Regions from separate parts of the Laceyella tengchongensis genome, predicted to be linked through region 2. Evidence: a T-box and tRNA genes for the amino acid it is inferred to sense, from the RefSeq annotation. Region 2 holds a T-box; the other holds one or more tRNA genes.
The links. A T-box is a leader RNA that pairs with one kind of tRNA and senses whether it is charged. The one in region 2 lies ahead of metG (methionine--tRNA ligase), so its partner is inferred to be a tRNA-Met.

Region 1: it has a tRNA-Met gene. The T-box ahead of metG (methionine--tRNA ligase) is inferred to sense a tRNA for this amino acid. The anticodon was not compared.

The regions. Positions count from the first base shown of each region.
Region 1 is NZ_FXTU01000002.1:299,430-308,648, forward strand. It holds gene QQZ12_RS04970 (ATP-grasp domain-containing protein) at 1-1,005, opposite strand, end outside; gene QQZ12_RS04975 (hypothetical protein) at 1,482-1,631, opposite strand; gene QQZ12_RS04980 (aminotransferase class V-fold PLP-dependent enzyme) at 2,117-3,235, shown strand; tRNA gene QQZ12_RS04985 (tRNA-Val) at 4,172-4,246, opposite strand; tRNA gene QQZ12_RS04990 (tRNA-Ile) at 4,276-4,351, opposite strand; tRNA gene QQZ12_RS04995 (tRNA-Asp) at 4,364-4,440, opposite strand; tRNA gene QQZ12_RS05000 (tRNA-Met) at 4,445-4,521, opposite strand; gene QQZ12_RS05005 (hypothetical protein) at 4,596-4,775, opposite strand; gene QQZ12_RS05010 (phosphatidylglycerophosphatase A family protein) at 5,018-5,545, opposite strand; gene QQZ12_RS05015 (2'-5' RNA ligase family protein) at 5,666-6,175, shown strand; gene QQZ12_RS05020 (GNAT family N-acetyltransferase) at 6,200-6,634, shown strand; gene QQZ12_RS05025 (PHP domain-containing protein) at 6,631-7,452, opposite strand; gene QQZ12_RS05030 (hypothetical protein) at 7,623-7,952, shown strand; gene QQZ12_RS05035 (hypothetical protein) at 8,009-8,323, opposite strand; gene QQZ12_RS05040 (YecA family protein) at 8,428-9,219, opposite strand, start outside.
Region 2 is NZ_FXTU01000007.1:128,707-137,925, reverse strand. It holds gene QQZ12_RS14100 (DNA double-strand break repair nuclease NurA) at 1-658, shown strand, start outside; gene QQZ12_RS14095 (ATP-binding protein) at 677-2,515, shown strand; T-box leader at 2,663-2,898, shown strand; gene metG (methionine--tRNA ligase) at 2,901-4,925, shown strand; gene lepB (signal peptidase I) at 5,107-5,658, shown strand; gene lepB (signal peptidase I) at 5,709-6,299, shown strand; gene QQZ12_RS14075 (TatD family hydrolase) at 6,465-7,235, shown strand; gene rnmV (ribonuclease M5) at 7,253-7,825, shown strand; gene rsmA (16S rRNA (adenine(1518)-N(6)/adenine(1519)-N(6))-dimethyltransferase RsmA) at 7,806-8,696, shown strand; gene QQZ12_RS14060 (ribonuclease H-like YkuK family protein) at 8,740-9,213, shown strand.

The DNA of each region.
Region 1 (9,219 bases), on a different contig from region 2:
GAGAAAAACCCCTTGCTTCGGCGGGATGCCGATAAAACCAATCTGCGTCTTAGGTCCCCGCCCGCTCCGCACTTGCTCGGGCACAGTCACGGCCAATCCGCATTGGGCTTGCACCGCCAGTTTGGTCAGATCCAAATCAAACGCTTGGCGGTATTCTTCACAAATGCGGGAACCTCCGGTCCGGCAAGCGATTTCACATAATATCAACTCATCCTCGGGGGTGTGGAACACCTCCGCGTGAAACGTGGTGTATTGCGGCGTGGGCAAGATATGAAGCACGTTCGTAACATAACGCTGCAAACGGGGCGTAAGCGGATTTTCTGGCTCCAGCAGATAGCTACCGAGATATTTCCCTTCCTGAAATGCGAGACAGTTGTTCAAGTATTTGGAAGGCCAACAGAGCTCAATCACTCCATCAAGCACAACACCATCAATGTGGTACATTTCACCTTCGATAAACTTCTCCACTTCCAAATGAGGGGTTAATCCCTCTGTTAAATAGGCGATGGTGTCTTCGTCGTCATGCAAAATCGTTGTATTTCGAGAGCCCATGCCATCGACTGGCTTCACCACGACGGGATATCCCTCTGCTTCGATAAAACGAACCAAATCGATCACCGAAGTAATTTCAGCAAACGGGGGAACCTTTACATTGGCCGCTTTGAGTAACGTCTTCATCTTCACCTTGTCACGAAAAGCGATCGCGCTCTCTAACGACTGGCCTTCGATCCCCAAATGCTCCCTAAGTCTTGCCGCGCGCAAAATATCCCGCTCAGCAGTAGCAACAATCCGGCGAAATGGGTTCTTTTTCGCCATCTGTAAAGCGACAAATTCAACCGCATTGTTATAGTCATAATTTTCAAAAGATAAGGCGCGCGCTTTCGCCTGAAACGCCGGCGCCAATTTTTGTTCCGTCAGGATCACCAACGGTTCGTTCAAGTCCTCCAGCCATTTGTCATAGGGTACATCATAATAAGGCAAGCGATTGAAAATTAAGATGCTCAACCCAAACGTTCCCCTTTCAATCCAAGATGTGTGAACACACCGAGCTTGCCCAGCGAGCAAGCTCGAACTTGTTGACAAAGTGGCCCGGAGCTGATTTTTGAGCCTGCGTTCCGTGGTTTGCTTAAGCGACAAGCGACTCCGCTTTCAAAAATCTCGCTCCTGCAGGGGCTCGTCTACACTGAGCTGGCTGACAAGCTAGCTCTTCCTCACCGCAAAACAGACTCATCGCTGAACCGAGTATTCACATCATAATTGCTGGAGATGACACGACGGACGCACGCTATTTCCCGTAGGGTGGGCATACCTCTGGCGGAAATCTGAAGACGTTGGTCTAACCTTAAGAAGAATAGGTTAAACCGTTGGCACATCATGTCCAATCAGCAGGGGTTCTTTTTAATATTAGAGAAAACATAATATTTTGTCAATCCATTTATTAACTTAGCTATCCGCTCCCCCGTAACGGCAGGAGCGGTCAATCATGATGACGTCGGCTCCTCATCCTGCACTTCCGCCACCAGATGCGCGGGAATGCGAATATCCTGACACTCTTCTTCCATCCGCGGCGAGCATTTCGCCTGTTCCTCAATCTGTCCTTCCAATCTGCTTTGCTGTTGATTGTTGTTCATGGCAACCTCCTTTTTTGCTTCAGTATGCCCCTCCTCCCCGCTCATTACGCCGGAAATGACCATTTAAAAAGGAGGTTGTCTCTACATGCCTTAGCTCCGCTTCACCAAGGTGAGGCTACGCGTCCGCTCCATCACATGGAAAAATTTTTGGTGAATCCCCAGCAAAACAGCTAGAATTCTAGTCGTTCTAGTTTGCTTCCCCTTGCAGGAGAAGGACGCTTTGTGCGTGGCATCTCCAGAATCAGATCAGACATGATGAATTCTCACGATTTTATTAATGTTTTAACCATTTTTCGACCACTTTACCAACTCATATAAAAAGCGAATTGTTCTTCTATTTGCAAATTTATATAATATAAACAACGAATTTCAAGTTATATAAAAAGGATGATGCCCGAATGCCAACCCGTTGGCCACACTTCCAAGACCTATGCCCCCCTTTGGGTGACAGCCTCTACTTTAACATAGGAACATGCGTACCGCTTTTGGAACCGATACATGAAGCGATCACCCAAGCTAACCATTCCCTTCAATCCCCATCTCCCAAGCCATGGTTGGTTACCGAATCAGTCTCTATGGAAGCCCGCCGGAAACTGGCATCTCTGTTAGGGGCCCACCCTAGCGAAATCTCGCTGACGGAAAACGGCACGTTCAGCATGAATGCCATCATCGCCGGCATCCCTTGGCAAGAGGGAGATGGAATGATCGTCACCGCACACGAACATGTCAGCAGTCTCGTGCCATGCTTCAACATCGCAAAACGGTACGGTCTCTTTGTCACCCTTGTCGATCCCGAAGGCAAAACAGATGAAGAGCTGATCGACGCATTAGCAAATGCCATCGATCAACGCACACGCCTGATCGTCGCAAGCCACGTCACCTGGAACACGGGTCGCATCCTGCCTGTCGCTGACATTTGCCGACTAGCCCGGGACCACCGCATGCTCACCCTTATCGACGGAGCGCAAAGCGCCGGAAACGTAAATGTCGATGTCAAAGCCATCGGTTGCGATGCGTATGCTCTCTCCGGCCACAAGTGGTTGCTGGGTCCCACCGGCACCGGGGCTTGCTATATCACCGCCAAGCTCATTGAGCAACTATGGCCCCTTGCAGCAGGCTATCAATCCATCACCGGCTTTTCCCTTAACGGGCAGATAGACTGGAAGATGGATTCACAAAAAATGGAAGGCTCTACAAAAAACATTGCCTTGGTAGCCGGACTCACCCGCGGCTTAGAACTCTTGGAGCAATACCAGCTTCCCGCGATCACCTCGCGGATCCATCATTTGGCCGCCTGGTTCAAACAGCAGCTTCTGCTTCTGCCGGGTGTCACTCTGTTCACCGACCTCGCCTTTCCCGCTTCCGGTTTGGTATGCTTCCGTATAGAAGGCCTTGCCCACGAGGAAATCGTGGACTACTGTCTGCGGCACCATCTATACATTCGCCATCTGCCGCGCCCGGAAGGCATCCGCTTTTCCATCCATGCCTTCCATTCCCACACAGAATTGATCCGCGCCCTCGTGATCCTTGAAGCTGCGATTCACCACGCCCGCAAGCAGGGAAGACATTCCACCTCCACCCTCGTCGCCTCGCACCGTGAATAAGAAGAGCGTCCACCATCACAAACACCAGCGCATCTGCATGCATATCAGCGAAAACGCCAACTTTCCAATCACCTTTACTTTCATTCGCCCTCAGGGGTGCTGGGCATGGATGATGCCATCATGTATTTATTTCCTATTTATGAGCAAATAAGTATCAATAATTTATGCATTCCTCAATTAAAAACTGTAACATATTGAATAAATATGTTATACTTAATAGCGTTCGAGGATAGCACTGTCTCGCTTATCTTCGAATCCCCACAATGAATGGTTTACTTAACTCTTCCTCGTCTCCGTCGATCCATTCTAGCGCACCCCCTCGGCGGAGACCTTTTTTGTGCCTTTAGCCCACACCATACATATGCTTACTGTCGTCTTTATCTCTTCTTTCACTTCATCACTTCAAAACAGAATTTGAGTATTTTTATCAAAAGTGCGCAGTAGCCTAGAAAAGATATATACCTTTATTTCAGTATCTGTTCAAATCTTATTCCCGCGCGCGTTTTTAAATGCAAGGATGGTTGCGATAACAATCAAGATAAAAGAAATCAACACACCTACTGTAATCGAATATTGAACATAAGGCTCTAATCCCTAGCCTATCATTAAGAAAAAGACAGCCGCTAGTGTTAAATAAACAACCTTCGGATCTCCATTTAGCATTTTGGCACCTCCTATTTTGCAAAGCAGTTATTATAATCAGCATATACTAAGGAGTATGATTTATATATGCACAATACAGGATGCAATCAGAGATTGTCGAACTCCATATCCCTCCAATAACTACATACATCCTTTTCTATAATTCATTGTTTTATATGGATAATAAATTCATCCAATATTTATTAACTCTCTCTTCAACGAAGTCACCATAAAGAAACGCGATTTACTCCTCTACCAAACAAAAAACCCTTGCACATATGCAAGGGTTTTGGTTGGTGGGCAGTATAGGAATCGAACCTACGACCTCTTCCGTGTCAAGGAAGCGCTCTCCCTCTGAGCTAACTGCCCAAGTGAAAATATGTAGTTTTTAGATAAGTTGGTGGGCCCAACAGGACTCGAACCTGTGACCGATCGGTTATGAGCCGACTGCTCTACCAACTGAGCTATAGGCCCATGATGGTGAAGTGGCGGAGCTGACGGGATTCGAACCCGCGATCTCCTGCGTGACAGGCAGGCATGTTAGGCCTCTACACCACAGCTCCAAGTTGGTTGCGGGGACAGGATTTGAACCTGCGACCTTCGGGTTATGAGCCCGACGAGCTACCAGACTGCTCCACCCCGCGATATCAATTGTTTTAATCACCATCAGCGACATTTATTAATGTACATCAATTTCTTCAAAAGTGCAAGGCCTTTTTTAAGATTTTTTATCCCAAATATAACGAACTCCATAACGCCCTTTTTTGGAGCGAAACACCTCCACTCGCTCCGGGCTATCATAACCGTACAGCCACCAGTCCTCTTGCATTCGTGCTGCCAAACACCGCGCTTGAAAGCGGCTGTCATATAATTTGGCCCAATATACCCATTGCATCATGCTTTCCTCCTTTCATCTCTTATTTTTCACTGTTTTCCATTTTTCATGCCTAAGGGCGCATGCACATTTTCCGTTTCGTCCAGAGCGGGCAGCCCCTTTCCGCATATGCTATATTAACCCAAGCAACCTTGTCGGGCTTAACTGTTCACGAGCCGACCAATATTCCCTCCTCACGGCCAAATGGTAAAGCCGTTGTCGATTGTGACAACGGCTTATTTGCATCTATAGGCCTGCTACTTGCTTTAGCCATCCAGCTGTTGGGCTGAAGCCCGCTCTTCCTCATCGCGCAGACGGTGAGCCAAACGCCCTGAAGCTGCAGCCGCGACGCTGGCGACCAAATCATCCATAAACGTCTGCACCCGCCCACCTTTTTTGGTGTCCAACTCGCGAATGAGCCCAATTTTATGCTTGTCCAAGTGACCGAAGGTAGTGACGGCAATGCTCCCATAGCCCAAAACGGAGCCCAAGGCCAATGTTTCATCACAACCAAACAGCCCTTCATCCCCTTTGACAAGGGATAAGAGCGGTTCAGACAATATATTCTGCTCCGCCAAGCGGTCCAACTCGACTCCTACTAGAATGGCGTGTTGCAATTCCCTTTTATTCAGCACGGCCAGCACGCTGTCGACGCACTGCTCCATGGTTAGATTCGGGTTATAAGGGCTCTGCATTTCGTGAACAATTTCAGCAATTGCTTCGATACTGACTCCGCGGTCTTCCAGGCTTTTCATCACTGTACGTTTCACTTCACTGCTGTGTACTCTTCTCATTTGTTTCCCTCCCATAAGCCATCTTACCATAATCAATTGCCCACAAAAGATGCGTGAACCAAAATTTAAAGATATAATATAAGAAATGCGCCATTTTTCTGTTCAAGGAGGGAATGTGTTATGTTTTTCGGCATTGCTGTTTTTCCACAAAAACACGTACAAGACCTTGTCAATTCCTATAGAAAGCGGTACGACCCGCATTACAGCCTCATTCCACCCCATATCACGTTGCGGGAAAAGTTCGAACTGCCTGATGAAAAAGTGGAAGACGCGGTCCAGAGATTAGAAGAAATCGCCAAGCAAAACAAGCCCTTCACCATCCAGTTCCACAAAGTGAGCCATTTCTATCCTACCAGCCATACCATCTATCTGGCGATCAAAGACAGCAAACCTTTGGAAACGTTGCACAACCAGATCAGTGCTTCGCTGGATCCCATTCCAATGCCTTATGATTACATCCCACATCTCACCATTGGGCAGAAAATGTCGGAAGAAGAGCTACATGATGTGTATGGCACCCTACGGTTGAGACAATTTGAATTGGAATCGAAAATCGACCGTTTCCACCTTATGTACCAGCTGGAAAACGGCTCTTGGAGCATTCATCAAACATTCCTGTTGAAAAAATGATCTGATCCGAAAGGATGTCGTCCTATGGCCGTCACCGTCATCATCGCTCAAACACCGACGGAAAGGGAATGGGCTTTTGCCATTCGCCGCCAGGTGTTCGTGCTAGAGCAAAAAGTACCTGAAACGCGGGAATCAGATGAATATGATGAGCGATCGTTGCATTTTGTGGCGCTTGAGGACGGGCAACCGGTGGGTGCTTGCCGGATGCGGTGGGTTAACCCTAACGTGGCCAAAGCTGAACGGGTCGCTGTGCTACCATCCAAACGCCACAGCGGCGCCGGGCGCCTCTTGATGGAAGCGTTAGAAGCCCAAGCCCGCCAAGAACAGGCCCACGCGATCGTCCTCCACGCCCAAATGCCGGTGATCCCGTTTTATGAGAAGCTGGGCTATCACGTCATGGATGAGCCGTTTGTTGATGCGGGTATCCCGCACGTGTCGATGAAGAAGAAGCTGATTTAAAGCTTGGTCAAAATCCCTTCATCCACCGTGCATGTGCCAAGCATCGCATGGTACATCGAGCCGTGCCGTTCCCCATGAAAATCCGATCCGGCCGTCTCGAAAAGCCCAAATGTTTTTGCCATTTCGGCATACCGCTGTTTGGCTTCATCCGTGTGATCTGGATGGTTCACTTCAATGCCGTCCAATCCATTTTCCACCAACAAAGGAATTAAGTCGTCTTGCTCATACAATCCGGGATGAGCGATGACGGCCTTCCCTTTGCTTTGGTGGATCAATTGGATCGCTTCGATCGGGCTGATGCGCGGCGGCGTTACATAAGCTTGCCCATCCCGCCCTAAATATCGGTCAAACGCTTCATCCATTGATTGTACAATCCCTTTGTCAATCAACACCTCAGCAATATGCGGCCGCCCCACATTGTCAGCTTGGCCCTCCCCTTTCTTCTTGGCCATGACTTCCTCCATGGTCACTTCAATCCCCAACTCATTTAATTTTTCGATCATCATGCGATTGCGCGTCTGTCGCACCTCACGTTGCCGCTTCAACTTTTCAAGTAAAGACGGGTCGCGATAATCGATATGTAATCCCAACATATGAATCTCTTTCCCTTGCCACAACGTGCTGATTTCAACTCCCGGGACTACATGGACACCCCATTCGCGTCCTGCAGATAACGCCTCTTCTATTCCGCTGACCGAGTCGTGGTCAGTGATCGCCAAGCCGGCAAGCCCCACTTCCTTAGCCAATTTCACCACTTCGGAGGGAGAAAATAATCCGTCCGATCCCGTCGAATGTACATGCAAATCTACACGTCCCACGCTTCATTCCTCCTGTCAAACAATGTGTTCATTCTTTCCGACTTGTTGGGCTGATGCGCCACCTTACCCATTTCATTGTACCGCACCATGCGGAAATTTCCCAAAAAAAGAGGATTACATATCTCTTGACGAGGGTAATAAAGCGGTTACAACGGCAAGGAGGGATTTTTATGCAATTGCGCGCCAAAGCGCTGACAAATGTGTGTGCGGCCTATGAGCAAGTGGACAAAATAATGCGAATGCAAGGTTTCTGCCGTTTTCGCTCTCATGCACCCATTTATCGCTTGCATATGAGAGACCTGGCCTCCGGACAAGTCTATCGCCTTTCCCTTCCTACCCGACAAATGAAAACCCGCCATGAAACCACACTCAGCCTCGAGCAACCGACATTAGAGTCGGCGTCCCATTTACGGCGGCATCAGCGCAACCTGTCGATTCCGAATGAGGTAATTATGGCGGCTCAAGAGAAATTAGAAGAAATCGCTTCTTATCTAAAATAGACAAATCGTGAATGTAATGTAAACGAGCACCCGAACCTTTTGGGTGCTCGCTTCACTCAGCGTGATTTCTTCCGTTTTTGAATCTCTTCATTGATCCGCTGGGCCAACTGGTCGGAACTCATGTTGGTGGAAGTCGTATTCTCCGTAATCCCCAACTCTTTTCCCGCTTCGGTCATGACTTCTTTTACCAAGTCCTTTTGGCCCGCTGGGGTGCGCTTCTGTTTCAAACCCAATTCCTTGCCGAACTCTTCGGCGAGCTGGGTCACGTCTTGGCCGTTTTTGCCGCGCGCGTCTTGTTTGATCCCCAGTTCTTTTGCCATTTCATTTATCATCTCTTTGAACTTGTTTTTTGAACGCAAAAAGCCGAACATGCGAAGAGTCCCCCTTTGCTGAGTGTACTGTTAGTATCTCAACAGATGGAGAGGTTCATGCAAAAATAAGGTAGCCCATGCATTGGTTCAGCACGGCTACCTTATCACTTGTGGCCTAACACTTTTAATTGGTTGTCCAATGAAATGATTGGATAAAGCCCATCGATCCGTGTGAAATAACAGCCGGACGGTTCCATTTGCACAGTTCCGTGAACCCAGAAGCGATGCTCACTCCACATGGTGGGCACGCCAAGCAGATTCACTGGCAGCCATTTGTCTTCGATCAATAGCGCCGGACCTGTTGAAGAGAAAGCCAACATCACCATCTGTGTGGAACCAGTTTGCTCGTTGTTGCGATAGTCTGGCTTGACACCATTCTCTTCCATCCATTTTTTAGCTTCAACCGCGACAGGCAACGCACGGATCAACGAGGCATATACCTTTCTGAATGACAGGTACGCATCACTGATGCCTTCCTCTTTCAACCAGCGGAACAGATGCTTCAGGGTGTTGAGGAAGATTTTTGAACCGGGAGCAGTTACTTTGCCTTGATCCAAATACCATACGCTCAAAAAATGGCACAGGACTTCCTCATCCAGCATCGACCAGTCGAACGATTGACCAAAACGCATAGACAAATACTTGTACAACAATTCCAATGAACGGCTATACAAAGTTTGCGTTCCTTTTTGCAATGTGGCCACATGGTTGAAATAAAACTGTTCCAAATGTTGCATCACTCGCAAAGGCAATTCCTCTTCCTTCGGCTCTACGTCCGGCCAAAAAGCCGTCTCCTCCACCATGTGCTCAGTCACAACAGGCGCAGATAACATCCCTTGCTCAACCTCTTCTGTTCGTTTGATAGACCAACCGAAAACCTTCCAACCGTTTTCCCA
Region 2 (9,219 bases):
TGACGTATACACGCCGCTGTTGGAAGAAGAAGAGGCCGGGGATGGACAAGCAGCCAGAGAAGCCAAAAAGCGGGGGACGCTCTTGTCGCAATTGGAATTAAAAGTGGCGCGGGAGGCTGTGTTAGAATGGGAACCGCGTGTGGTGTTAATGGATGGGTCGCTTCTCCATTTCTGGATCGATGACGCTGAAAGTTGGGAACGCTTGGCCCAGTTGGCTGAGGAAAAGGGCACGCTCATGATCGGGGTATCGGAAGAGATTGGCACAAGGGGATTGGTGCGCGAGTTGTTTCCGGAGTATTCTGCTTGGTCGGACCGCGATTTGCTGTACGGTGTACTGAAACCGGGTGAAGCGTTTGAGTGGGAAGGGTGGAGCCCGGCGGGGAGCCAGATGTGGAAAATGGCGTTTCGCTCATCTCGGAGTCCGCAACCGATCGGACTGGACGGCTTAATGTCGCAAGGAAAGGAGCGGCTGGCTCTGGTCAGGCTGATTTATAGCTTGACGCCGGAACAAGGACGTGGCATCCCGTTTTGGTTGGATATTGTGGACAATCAGGTGCGGGTGACCAATCCATTGGTGGAGACGATGGTGGAACAATATATTGACGCCGATTTGCGGCACCGTTTGTTGTCGATGAAGCGAAGTGACCGCATGATTTAGAAGGAGAGGGAGAAGTCGATGCAAGTTGTAGGCGTAACCACACAACAAGAAGTTTATATCGTATCGCGGGATCGCAAGTTTCGCATCAATGAGATTTTGGTCGTTGAAGATGCGCAGTTGGATTATCCGCGGGGTGAAGTGGTCGAATCGATGTCTTACAACCGCTTGATACCCATGGGTTTGGATAAGTCTTTGGTCGATGCTCAAGTGATCCAAACGTTGGAACAAATCGGATATGACATCGAGTCGGATGAAATCAATCTGGCGAAATTGCGGCTATACGAGGAAGCCCCCCATCCGGTGCGGACGGGTTGTGCGGTTCGATTGCCGAAGTTTGAAGAGGTGCGGAGCCTGTTGGTGAAATCCTCCCCGGAAGAAGGGATGCTGTTAGGAGAGATTCGGGGAACGGAGTCGATGGGGGCCACCATCTCTCCAGATTTGAAAGACCAGGTTATGATTATGGAACAAGGGCAACTCCGTCCACAATGGGGGGTTCCTTTCATTTTCGACATTAAGACGATGCAGCAATATCCGCATATTGGGGTGTTTGGCGGATCGGGTTCGGGTAAGTCGTTTGGGTTGCGGGTGATGTTGGAGGAACTGATGAAGCTACGGATTCCCACGATGGTATTCGATCCCCATTTTGAAATGGATTTCAGTGAGCGCACCCCGGGAATGGAAGACAAAGGGATCCAATTTACCGATTGCTATACTGCGGTGCAAATTGGGCGCGATGTTGGGATCTCTTTCTCGGATCTGTCGACCCGTGATGTGACAGAATTGTTGGGGGCCGCTGGAAGCCAATTGTCAGACGCCATGGTCAATGTCATTCAGATGTTACACCGCAAACGCGATTCCTTTATCTCGTTTAGCGACCGCGTTAGCAACTTGGTACAGGCGTTGGAAGAGGGCAAACAGGGGCTTGACCGCCAGTTGCAGAATCCCGAACTCACTCCTACCGATGTCCAGCGGATTCATGACCTCAAAAAGTTGTTAAATCAGTTTGGCACTTTGCCGCCGTCCTCTGTCAAAGGAGTTCATTGGCGGTTGCAACGCTTGGAAAAAGCGGGATTGTTCCAACAAGATATCCGAGCGATCGAACGGGGCTTGGAGCAAGGGAAGCTGGTGGTGGTGCAAGGAAGCACATGGGTGTTGCAAGTGTTTGCCACGTATGTGATCGGCTCCCTCTACCGCAAACGGCGTGAATACAAAGATGCTAGAATGAACGGGGAAGAGGGGCGTTTCTTTCCCCCATTTGTGGTGGTGACTGACGAAGCGCATAACTTCGCCCCCAAAGCGCTGGATTCTCCGGCCAAATCCATTTTAAAGGAAATTGCACAGGAAGGAAGAAAATACGGGGTGTTTCTTGTGTTGGCCACACAACGGCCCACGCTGTTGGATGAGACGATCACTGCCCAGCTCAACACCAAGTTTGTCTTCCGGACGGTCAGGGGTACCGATATCGCCACGTTGCGGGAAGAGACCGATTTGACCCCGGAGGAGGGCAAACGGCTACCGTACCTCCGTTCTGGAGACACCTTTGTCTCTTCGGCGGTGTTTGGGCGTACCATCTTCATCCGTGTGCGTTGTGCTTACACCCGTAGCCCACACTTGTCCAATCCGTTTGATGAACTGAAGCAATTCGCTGAAGCCCAAGATGACAAAGTGGTTTCCTGTCTGCTGGAAGCCTTGCCTGTGTTTGAAACGGATTTGGTGCCCACCGTGACCCTGGTGAACCGGGAGTGTGGTCTTTCTTGGGATGTGACTCGATTGAAACAAGAATTGGAGCGGCTAGCACGGGACGGCAAACTGAAAAAGCATGAAACTCCGTTTGCGGTGCGTTACGACCGCCGTTAGGGAAGCAGCGGGGGACGTAGTCAGGCATCAGGTTACAGAAAAAATGTAATAAAAAACCAACAGAACGGTTAAACTAATTGTGTCGATGCTTGAGCGGCCGAAATAGAATGATGTATAATAGTGAAGTGCGAAAAGTTCGTATACCTATGAGCTTCTGTGAAGGGGAAGAGTAGTTAGTGGGTGCTATCGCCAGAGAGCTGGATCAGGTGAAAGCCAGCATAGCCGAAGCTAATGAAGATGGCCCTGGAGAATTCTTTCTGAAATGCTGATCAGAGTAGGAAAGAACGTGAACCCGCGTTAGGGGTTTTGAATGAGGGCATCGCCATGCTTGTTAGGCGACGCTGAAATTGGGTGGTACCGCGTGAAACAATCTCGCCCCAACTATGTGGGCGGGATTTTTTATATTGTATTTGAAAGGAGCGGGGAAAAAGTGAGTGAACAGAAACAAACCTTTTACCTTACGACACCCATCTATTACCCAAGTGCCAAACTACATATCGGTCATGCTTACACTACTGTAGCTGGAGATGTGATCGCTAGGTACAAACGACTTCGGGGTTTCGACGTCATGTACTTGACCGGCACGGATGAACATGGTCAGAAAATCCAGAAAAAGGCACAAGCAGAAGGCAAAACACCGAAAGCGTTTGTTGATGAGATCGTTGCGGGTATTAAAGAGTTGTGGAAAAAGCTCGACATCTCTTATGACGATTTCATCCGCACCACCGATGAGCGCCATAAGCGAGTCGTACAAAAAATCTTCAAGCAACTGTTGGAGCAGGGAGATATTTACCTCGGTGAGTATGAAGGCTGGTATTGTGTGGACGACGAAGCGTTTTTCACGGACCGGCAAGTCCAGGATGGGCTTTGTCCTGACTGCGGCCGCCCCATTAGCAAAATCAAAGAGAAGAGTTACTTCTTCCGCATGAACAAATACGCCGACCGCCTGTTGCGTTTCTATGAGGAGAATCCCGGTTTCATTGAGCCGGAATCCCGTAAAAACGAGATGATCCAAAACTTCATCAAACCCGGCTTGGAAGACTTGAGCATTTCTCGCACCACGTTTGATTGGGGCATCAAAGTGCCGGACGATCCTGAGCATGTCGTTTACGTGTGGTTGGATGCGTTGACCAATTACATTTCTGCGCTGGGGTACGGCGTTGGCGATGACGCTAAGTATAAGAAATATTGGCCAGCGGATGTGCACTTGGTTGGGAAAGAGATTGTTCGCTTTCACACCATTTATTGGCCCATCTTTTTGATGGCGCTCGGTCTGCCGTTGCCAAAGAAAGTGTTCGCCCATGGGTGGATTTTGGTGCAAGGGGAGAAGATGTCCAAATCCAAAGGAAACGTGATTGATCCAGTTCCGTTGATTGAGCGGTTTGGTTTGGATGCAATGCGTTATTTCCTGATGAGAGAAGTGCCGTTTGGATCGGATGGCGTTTTCACCCCAGAAGCGTTTGTGGAACGGCTGAATGCCGATTTGGCCAATGATTTGGGAAATCTATTGCACCGCACCTTGACCATGGTTGAAAAGTACCATCAAGGGGTTGTGCCGGAGATGGTCGAAGGCGCTACGGAATACGACGAGGCGTTCCGGGAGTTGGCGCTGAATACGGTCAAGCGTGTGGAAGCGGAGATGGATAAATTCCAATTCTCTGTTGCCGCTACCGCCATTTGGGAGTTGGTACGGGCAGGGAACCGGTACATCGAACAAACCCAGCCGTGGAACTTGGCTAAAGATCCAGGCAAGCACCATCTCCTCGGTTCAGTGCTATATCATCTGCTTGAGGTGCTGAGAATGGTCAGCATCATGATCCAGCCGTTCATGACGCAAACCCCGTCCAAGATGTGGGCGCAATTGGGCTTGGAAGAAGGCCCACAGACTTCATGGGAAAGCTTGGCCGCGTTTGGCGGATTGCGTCCGGGAACCCAAACGAAAAAAGGAAATCCGATTTTCCCGCGCTTGGATGCGAAAGAGGAGATTGAAGCCATTTATCGGATGACCACTTCAGCAACTCCGGCCGCAGAGGATCGGAACACAAAACAAAAAGAGGCAAAACGGGAGGAACAAAAAGAGATGGAAGGAATCATTGGCATCGAAGATTTTGGCAAAGTAGATTTACGGGTGGCGGAAGTTGTCGCAGCGGATCGCGTGCCTAAAGCGGATCGCCTGTTGAAGTTGCAACTCGATTTGGGAGAAGAGAAACGGCAAGTGGTTTCGGGCATTGCCGAGCATTACCGTCCGGAAGAGTTGGTGGGGCAAAAGGTGATTTGCGTAACGAATTTGAAGCCGGTCAAACTGCGCGGCGAGCTGTCCCAAGGCATGATTTTGGCGGCTTCTCAAGGAGATCGCTTGGTGCTAGCGACTGTGTCGGGCGATATTTCTAACGGCTCCAAAGTGAAGTAGACCGAATCTAGCGGGGGGAACCGCCGTTTCGGTGCTGCAATCGGACACGGTCAGGTTCCCGTGCCGAATACCGGTGACCCCCTTCTTTTGCTCGTTCATCGTCCCATTAGGGAAAGGGGGCGGCTTCCACCGATCAGCCTACATGCCCTTGCAAGATTTTCGCTTGGATAAGGAGGTCACAATGATTAAGAAAAGCTCATCTGCGGTTCGATCCACCTTTGAGTGGGTGGGCACCATTGCCGTATCGCTGGTGATCGCCGGGATTATTCGGGTTTTCCTGTTTAGTCCTTATGATGTGCATGGCGCATCGATGGAACCCACATTGATAAATGACGAGAAAATCATCGTGAACAAATGGTCGTATCGCATGCATGAACCAGCTTATGGAGATATTGTCGTGTTTCATGCCGAAGAAGGGCGCGACTTCATCAAGCGAGTGATCGGTTTGCCGGGAGACCGGATTGAGATCAAGAAAGGCAAGGTGTATCGAAACGGAAAGATGCTGAACGAGCCTTATATCCAAGGGACGACATACACCCGGGACGATGCCCGGACGACCGTGGTTCCGAAGGGTTCGCTATACGTGTTGGGTGACAATCGTGAAAACAGCAGGGACAGCCGCGATCTGGGAGCTATTCCGCTGTCGCGGGTGGTGGGCCGCGCCGATGTGGTTGTGTTGCCGATCAAACATACCAAGTTACTCACGGGACAAGAGGCCGTCGGCTCCCGCTGACCGCAAACCAGAACGAACATGCGCCAGAACTGGTTACAGGAGGGCTATGAATGTCAGAGACCAAAAGCTCGTCCAATTCTTGGATGACCGTATTGGAATGGATTGCTGCCATCTTGGTGGCCGTCGTCATCGCCGTGGTTATCCGCACGTTTTTATTTGCCCCGTATGAAGTGCATGGGGCTTCGATGGAACCGACCCTAGATGGGGAAGAGTTGCTGATTGTAAACAAATGGATCTATCGGGTCAGCACGCCGGAGTATGGTGATATCGTTGTCTTCCACACTGCGGAGGAACGGGATTTCATCAAGCGGGTGATCGGATTGCCGGGGGACCGGATCGAAATTAAAGACGGCAAGGTTTACCGTAATGGTATCGCGTTGAACGAGCCTTACATTAACGGGCCGATGAACGAAGGAACGAACTATAAACCCACTACCGTTCCCGCCAATTCTTTGTATGTGATGGGAGACAATCGCAACAACAGCAAAGATAGCCGCATGATCGGGCCGGTATCACTGAATGAGATCGTGGGCCGCGCCGATGTCGTGGTTTTGCCGGTGAAGCGGATGCGCCTCTTGCCGGGAGATCCGGTGGCAACCGCGGACCCTAAGGCGCCAGCGACGACAAGTTTGGCGCATTGACGCCGGCTCGTGGCCATCGCGGTGAAAAATTAGAAGGCGGGTCTTGCCAGGCATGACATCAATTGTGCCTGGCAAGACCCGTTCCCGCTGTTCGGCCCCGTTAGCTAAGGCCCGTTGATTGGTTTTCTATAAAGAGATTGATTCAATGAGGAGGTTAACGCAGTTATGTTGTTTGACACCCATGCTCATCTTAACGATCCGAAGTTTGCGGACGATCGCGACCAAGTGATCCGACGGGCGCGTGAAGAATTCGGTGTACAGACGATTGTCAATGTCGGTTACAACCGTGAAACGATCCGCACGACCTTGGAATTGGCGGAAGCGTATGATTTCATTTACGCGGCAGTTGGTTGGCATCCGCATGACGCCAAAGATTGCACAGAGGAAGATTTAGCTTGGATTCGAGAATTGACCCAGCATCCCAAAGTGGTGGCGTTGGGGGAAATGGGATTGGATTATTATTGGGACAACTCGCCGCGCGATGTGCAGGCGGAAGTGTTCCGCAGACAGATTGCCATCGCCCGCGATACAGGCTATCCCATCATCATTCATGACCGCGATGCCCACGAAGATGTAGTGAGAATCCTCAAGGAAGAGGGGGCAGACGAAGTGGGCGGAGTCATGCACTGCTTTAGTGGGGATTTGGCGATAATGGAGGAATGCTTGCAGCTTAACTTCATGATTGGATTGGGTGGTCCCGTCACATTCAAAACCGCCACATTGCCTAAAGAAATTGCCCGGAACGTCCCCTTGGATCGGCTGTTGTTGGAAACGGATTGCCCATATCTTGCGCCACACCCTTACCGGGGCAAACGGAACGAAACCGGGTATGTGCGATTGGTGGCTGAGGCGATTGCGGAGCTTAGGGGCATAACTTTTGAGGAGTTGGCTCAAGCCACACAGGAGAATGCAAAACGGTTGTTTAAGTTGCCGTAAAGAAAGAGGTACAGTCATTGGCAAGTGCGAAATTGAAAGAAGTCATTGTTGTTGAAGGGCGAAACGACACCTTGGCAGTCAAGCGAGCGCTGGATGCGGACACCATTGAGACGCGGGGATCGGCGATTGGAGAGGAAGTCTTGGCGCAGATCAAGCGGGCCCAGGCGAGCCGGGGCGTGATTGTGTTTACTGATCCCGATCATGCGGGCGAGCGGATTCGCCGCATTATTTCTCGGGAAATAGAAGGGGTCAAGCACGCTTTCTTGGCCCAGCACGAGGCTCGCGGCAAACGAAAGATCGGGGTGGAGCATGCTAGCCCAGACGCCATCAGGGCAGCGCTAGGGTCTGTTCGCACCGAATGGGCGGACCCGCGTGATGAACCTCCTCTTACTTGGGAAGAATACATTGAGCTGGGGTTTGTGGGACAGCCTGCTTCCAGCGAGCTAAGGCGGGAGATCGCAGAGTTGCTCGGCATCGGGTACGGCAATGCCAAGCAATTTTATCGCCGTTTACAAGTGCTGTGCATTACTAGAGAAGAGCTATTCCAAGCATTGGAACGTGTGGGAAAGGATGCAGTCGATGAATCATAAACCGATATCAGCCAGAACAAGGGAGCTGTTGAACGCCTACGGCTTGAAATTGAAAAAGAGCTTGGGCCAAAACTTCCTCACGGATTCCCATGTATTGAGTAAAATTATACGCGCGGCCGAGCTTAATAAAGATTCTGGAGTGATCGAGATCGGTCCGGGGATCGGTGCTCTGACCGAGCGGTTGGCCGAGCAGGCAGGCAAAGTTGTGGCGGTGGAATTGGATCAGCGTTTGGTTCCGGTGTTGAAAGAGTTGTTTCAACATCAACCTCACGTGGAAATAATTCATGGGGATGCGTTGGAAGTCGATTTGGGGGCGGTGATTCAAGAGCATATGCGGGACATGAAAACGCTCCATGTGGTTGCCAACCTCCCTTATTATGTCACTTCCCCCATTTTGATCCGGTTACTGACGGAACGGTACCCGCTGACCAACATCGTCATCATGATCCAGAAAGAAGTGGCCGACCGGCTGGCGGCCAAGCCGGGCACCAAGGATTACAGTTCGCTGTCGGTGCTGGTTCAATATTTTGCTGAAGCGGAGGAAGTGGCCAAAGTGCCCAGCCATGTGTTTGTCCCCCGACCCCAGGTAGATTCCGCTGTGGCGCGTTTGACATTGCGTGAACGTCCAGCGGTCGAGGTGAAGAATGAGGAATTGTTCTTCAAAATCGTAAGGGCTTCATTTGCGCAACGGCGCAAAACGTTATTGAACACGCTACATGCCACCCTGTTTGCGCGAGTGGACAAACACCAGGTGGAAGCGTGGTTGAACGAAGCCGGCATTGATCCGAAGCGGCGCGGAGAAACACTAAATCTAGAAGAATTTGCTACACTCGTTGAAGTAATCGACCAAAAACTGACAGCTCTATCGTGACACGCCTCTCGGAATCAAAATCTGATCCGATGGAGGGTATTCCGTGAACTTTTTCCATCCCCGTCATGGACGGCGTAGCTTGGCGCAGATGATATCTGATATTCAAGCGTATATCCATGAAGAGCCAACGGCAAATTACAAAATCGTTATCGGCACCGATTCGCAAACGCGGGAAAAAGAAACGATCTTTGTGACGGCCATCATCGTACAGCGGATTGGAAAGGGTGCGATCTTTTATTATACGAAGAAGCGTCACAAAGCGATGCGGGAATTGCGCTATCGGATCTACCGTGAGACCGAGTACAGTCTGGAGTTTGTCGAGTTGTTGAAGGAAAAGGGCTTTTTCGGCTTCGGCGTGAACATTCCAATGGAAATTCACCTAGATGTGGGGCAGCAAGGTGAGACGAGAAAGCTGATTCAAGAAGTGGTGGGCTGGGTGACCGCTGTTGGGTATACGGCAAAAATCAAGCCGGAATCTTTTGCCGCCAGTGCGGTGGCCGACCGCTTCACGAAGTAAAAAGGG